Regions from separate parts of the Ensifer sp. Root31 genome, predicted to be linked through region 1. Evidence: riboswitches for the same ligand, from Rfam matches in the RefSeq annotation. Region 1 holds a riboswitch; the other holds the start of a gene.
What was found. Region 1 has a riboswitch for S-adenosylmethionine ahead of ASD00_RS00625 (O-succinylhomoserine sulfhydrylase). Riboswitches for the same ligand answer to the same signal wherever they lie in the genome.
Positions count from the first base shown of each region.

Region 1 (2,815 bases):
GCTCGGCTTCATCGGCGCCGATCCGCAGGCCAACGGTCTTGTCGGCGGTCTGCTGCTCTTCTCGTTCTACGTCAACGGATCGAGTTTTCTCGCCTATGCCATTATGGCCGAAAAGCGAGCGATGACGACGGATGTGCGGGGGGCAAAATCGCTCTACTTCACCACCGGGCTTGCCGAGGCGACGGAGACGATCGCCGCCTTCCTGGCCTTCTGCCTGTTCCCGACGTGGTTTCCGCTGCTGGCGGCGCTGTTTGCGGTCGTCTGCCTCTACACCGCGCTATCGCGCATTGTGCTCGCGCGAACGCGTTTTCGCGACGTCGAGTAGCGGCCGCCGCCGATCTCGGGGCGGCCGTCTTGTTCGTGGGTATCAGGCCTTGACGGTCTTCAGCGCGCGGGCGAAGTCCTCGACGATGTCGTCGCTGTCCTCGATACCGGCGGAGAAACGAACGGTGCCGGCGGAAATGCCGAGCTCGTCGCGAGCTTCGTCCGTCAGGTTCTTGTGCGTCGTCGTCGCCGGATGGGTGATCAGGCTTTTGGAATCGCCAAGATTGTTGGAGATGCGGGCGATCTGCAGTGCGTTCTGCAGTGCGAAGGCCGCATCCTTGCCGCCCTTGAGTTCGAAGGCGACAAGGGTCGAACCGCCGGTCATCTGCTTGGCGATGATGTCGGCCTGCGGATGGTCCGCGCGGCCGGGGTAGATCACCTTGGCGATCTGCGGCCGCTCGGCGAGGAAGTCGGCGACGCGACGGGCGTTTTCGGTCTGCTGCTTGACGCGCAGCGGCAGCGTCTCGATGCCCTTCAGCAACGTCCAGGCGTTGAACGGCGACATCGCCGGGCCGGTGTGGCGGAAGTAGTCATGCAGATGCTCGTTGATCCAGTCCTTGTCGGACAGAACCACGCCACCGAGGCACCGGCCCTGGCCGTCGATATGCTTGGTGGCGGAATAGACGACGATATGCGCGCCGAGTTCCAGCGGCTTCTGAAACAGCGGCGTGGCGAAGACGTTGTCGACCACGACCTTGGCGCCGATCTGGTTGGCGAGCCGAGAAACGCCTGAAATGTCGATCACTTCCAGCGTCGGGTTGGTCGGGCTTTCCAGGAAGAAGACCTTGGTGTTCTTCTGGATCGCCTTTTCCCAGTTCGCGAGATCGCGTCCGTCGACCAGCGTGCATTCGATGCCGTATTTCGGGGCCAGCGTCTCGACCACCCAGCGGCAGGAGCCGAAGAGGGCGCGGGCGGCAACGATGTGGTCGCCGGCCTTCAGCTGGCATAAAATGGCGGCAGTGACGGCAGCCATGCCTGATGCCGTGGCGCGCGCGTCTTCGGCGCCTTCCAGCATGCACATGCGCTTTTCAAACATGTCGTTGGTAGGGCTGCCGTAACGGGCATAGATGAAGCCTTCGGTCTCGCCCTTGAAGCGTGCTTCCGCCGCCTCGGATGTCTCGTAGACGAAGCCCTGGGTGAGGAAGATCGCCTCGGACGTCTCGCCGTGCTGGGAGCGGGTCGTTCCGCCGTGGACGAGTTGGGTTGCCGGGCGCCAGTTTTTGCTCATGTGACGATCACCTTCAAAAACAAAAAAACCGGCCGCGTGAAGGGCCGGTTTGAAACCCGGCCTTTTTAGCTACTTGTTTAACGTGGCTGCAAGCCGACCGGCCAAATCACCACGGGATAAAGCTCCAATACTGCTTGGGTGCGCTTGCGTCAATTCCTGGAGTTTGGTTTTGTCTCGCAACTGAAAAGAGGATCGAAATGGGCCGCGAGACTGGGATTTTGGCCGACCGCGCGATCGCCGCGCTGTTTGCGACCGGACGCTTGAAAAGCGAAAAGGCGCTGGATACCGATCAGATCCAGCCGGCAAGCCTCGACCTGCGCCTCGGCGCCAAGGCATTTCGCGTGCGCGCGAGCTTCATGCCGGGGCCGGCGCATCTCGTTGCCGACAAGCTCGACCGGCTGAAACTGCATGTCGTCGATCTCTCCGACGGCGCCGTGCTGGAAACCGGCTGCGTTTATATCGTGCCGCTGATGGAAAGCCTCGATCTGCCGGAGACCATGTCGGCTTCGGCAAATCCGAAGAGCTCGACCGGTCGCCTCGACATCTTCACCCGCGTCATCACCGATCGCGCCCAGGAGTTCGACAAGATCCCGGCTGGATATCGCGGACCGCTTTACCTCGAAATCAGCCCGCGCACCTTCCCGATCGTCGTGCGGCGCGGTTCGCGCCTGTCGCAGATCCGCTTCCGCACCGGCCAGTCGCTGCTCTCCGAGCAGGAACTGCTGGCGCTGCATGAAAGCGATATGCTGGTTGCGAGCGACAAGCCCAATGTCAGCGGCGGCGGGATCGCGCTCTCGATCGATCTCAAGGGTACGGGCCCGGACGGACTGATCGGCTACCGCGGCAAGCATCACACCGCGGTCGTCGATGTCGACAAGAAGGCGCAGCATGCCGTGTTCGACTTCTGGGAGCCGCTCTATAGCCGTGGCCGCGACGAGCTGATCCTCGATCCCGACGAATTCTACATCCTCGTTTCGCGCGAAGCTGTGCATGTTCCGCCGCTCTACGCTGCCGAGATGACGCCGTTCGATCCATTGGTCGGTGAATTCCGCGTGCATTATGCCGGCTTCTTCGATCCGGGCTTCGGCCATGCCTCTGCCGGCGGCAGCGGCAGCCGAGCGGTGCTCGAAGTCCGCAGCCACGAGGTTCCCTTCATCCTCGAGCATGGCCAGATCGTCGGCCGGCTGGTCTATGAACATATGCTGGAACGCCCGGAGGGACTTTACGGCCTCGGTCTTGGCTCCAACTATCAGGCTCAGGGTC
Region 1 covers NZ_LMCO01000001.1:128,664-131,478, reverse strand. Annotated here, with positions in the region: gene ASD00_RS00630 (CDP-alcohol phosphatidyltransferase family protein) at 1-325, shown strand, start outside; gene ASD00_RS00625 (O-succinylhomoserine sulfhydrylase) at 368-1,552, opposite strand; SAM riboswitch at 1,597-1,675, opposite strand; gene ASD00_RS00620 (2'-deoxycytidine 5'-triphosphate deaminase) at 1,750-2,815, shown strand, end outside.

Region 2 (2,815 bases), on a different contig from region 1:
CACTGCTCGTCAAGGGCGAGCCCGGCACCGGCAAGACCGAGCTTGCGCGGCAGGTTGCAGCTGCTCTGGGACTCGACCTGATCGAATGGAACGTCAAGTCGACGACCAAGGCGCAGCAGGGACTTTACGAATATGACGCCGTCTCGCGCCTGCGCGACAGCCAGCTCGGCGACGAGCGCGTCAACGACGTCAAGAACTACATCCGCAAGGGCAAGCTTTGGCAGGCCTTCGAGGCCGGGAAGCGTGTGGTGCTCTTGATCGACGAAATCGACAAGGCCGACATCGAGTTTCCGAACGACCTGCTGCAGGAACTCGACCGGATGGAGTTCCACGTCTACGAGACCAACGAGACGATCCACGCCCGCCAGCGGCCGATCGTCGTCATCACCTCCAACAACGAGAAGGAACTGCCGGACGCTTTTCTGCGCCGCTGCTTCTTCCACTATATCCGCTTTCCCGACGCAGACACGCTCGCCCGCATCGTCGAGGTGCACTATCCCGGCATCCGCAAGACGCTGCTTTCGGCAGCCCTTGCCGCCTTCTACGATATCCGCCAGGTGCCGGGGCTGAAGAAGAAGCCCTCGACCTCCGAAGCGCTCGACTGGATCCGCCTGCTCGTCGCCGACGAGATCGACCCGGCCGACCTGCGCGCCGATCCAAAGACCATGCTGCCGAAGCTGCACGGCGCGCTTCTCAAGAATGAGCAGGACGTCCACCTTTTCGAGCGCCTGGCCTTCATGGCACGCCGCGACGGATGAGACCGGCCAACAAGGTCCTGATCTACGCCACCTGGCGAGGGCATCTGCTCGTCTTCGACGAGCCGGACTTTCCCGATGTAGATCTGCAGGTCCCGGGCGGCACGATAGAACCGGGAGAAAGCCCTGAAGCGGCGGCCTTCCGCGAATTTGTCGAGGAGACCGGGCTGACGCCGCCGCCGGCATTATTGCCATTTAAAACGCAGGACTATCACTTCACGCAGAACGGCCGGAAAATCTGCCATCGCCGGCACTATTTCCATGGGCCGTTAGCCGGCGAACAAAAGGAACCCTGGCTGCACCGCGAAATGACGCCGGAGAGCGGTGGCCCGCCGATCCGCTTTCGCTTCTTCTGGCTCAGTCAGAGCGAGGCCGGCAAGCGGCTGGGATATGGCATGCAGAACGGTCTGGACTTGCTGCACCTAGCAACAGATTGCCCCTCACCCTAACCCTCTCCCCGCAAGCGGGGCGGGGGAACGCGGCGACCGCAACCTCATCACCTGCTGTAAGCCTGAAAGGGAGCCGAACGGCCGCGGCAATGTCCCTTCTCCCCGCCTGCGGGGAGAAGGTGGCGGCAGCCGGATGAGGGGCCAACCCACACGAATCGTTTTTCATTGACCCCCGCGGCCTTGCCGCGCTATCAAACAATCCGTGGTGATTTGGCCGGCCGGCTTGCAGCCACGTTAAACAAATCGCTAAAGGGCCGAGGAAACGTGGATTTTCCGAGGACCGGTCGCGATCAATCGCCGCCGGTTTTTTTGTATTGATCGAGTGGAAGCCCCATGCCCATCAAGATACCCGATACGCTGCCCGCATTCGAGACCCTCGCGACCGAGGGCGTGCGGGTGATGACCGAGACCGTGGCGATCCGTCAGGATATCCGCCCGCTCCAGATCGGGCTGCTGAACCTCATGCCGAACAAGGTCAAGACCGAGATCCAGATGGCGCGCCTCATCGGCGCCTCGCCGCTGCAGGTCGAGCTGTCGCTGATCCGCATCGGCGCGCACCGCGCGAAGAACACCTCCGAGGAACACCTGCTTGCCTTCTACGAGACCTGGGAGGAGGTGAAGGCCCGCAAGTTCGACGGCTTCATCATCACCGGCGCCCCGGTCGAAACGCTGGAATACGAGGACGTCACCTATTGGGACGAACTCAAGCGCATCCTCGACTGGACGACGACCAACGTGCATTCGACGCTGAACGTCTGCTGGGGCGCGATGGCGGCGATCTATCATTTCCATGGCGTGCCGAAATATCCGCTGAAGGAGAAGGCTTTCGGCGTCTACCGCCACCAGAACCTGCAGCCCTCCTCCGTCTATCTCAACGGCTTTTCCGACGATTTCGCCGTGCCGGTGTCGCGCTGGACCGAAGTGCGCCGCGCCGACATCGATGCGGTGCCCGACCTTGAGATCCTGATGGAATCGAAGGAGATGGGTGTGTGCCTCGTGCACGAGAAGAAGGGCAAGCGCCTCTACATGTTCAATCACGTAGAGTATGATTCCACTTCGCTATCGGACGAATATTTCCGGGATGTGGATGCGGGCGTACCGATCAAGATGCCGCATGACTACTTCCCGCACAATGATTCAACCCTGCCGCCGCAGAACCGCTGGCGCAGCCATGCGCATCTTTTCTTCGGCAACTGGATCAACGAGATGTACCAGACGACGCCCTACGAAATGGACCTGATCGGCAGGAACGAAAGCTAGGGCCGGAGCCGCGGATGTTCATCCCCTTCTTCCTCGAATTGAAGGCCGCGAAGATCCCGGTGACGCTCCGGGAATTCCTGTCCTTGATCGAGGGCATGGAGGCGGGCATTGCCACCTTCGATATCGAGGCGTTCTATTTTCTCGCACGCACGGCATTGGTGAAGGATGAGCGCCATATCGACCGCTTCGACGGCGTATTCCGGCATTGTTTTTCCGGCCTTGAGGCCATCAATCCGCCAGACGAGTTCGCGCAGGGTGAAATCCCCGAAGAGTGGTTGCGCAAGCTTGCCGAAAAATATCTGACCGAGGAAGAGAAGCGCCTGGTCGAAAGCCTTGGCGGCTTCGAGACCC
Region 2 covers NZ_LMCO01000045.1:185,778-188,592, forward strand. Annotated here, with positions in the region: gene ASD00_RS29990 (MoxR family ATPase) at 1-758, shown strand, start outside; gene ASD00_RS29995 (NUDIX domain-containing protein) at 755-1,204, shown strand; SAM riboswitch at 1,397-1,474, shown strand; gene metA (homoserine O-succinyltransferase) at 1,538-2,464, shown strand; gene ASD00_RS30005 (VWA domain-containing protein) at 2,479-2,815, shown strand, end outside.
Region 2: it holds a riboswitch for S-adenosylmethionine, as region 1 does, so the genes downstream of both, metA (homoserine O-succinyltransferase) here and ASD00_RS00625 (O-succinylhomoserine sulfhydrylase) in region 1, are expected to answer to the same signal.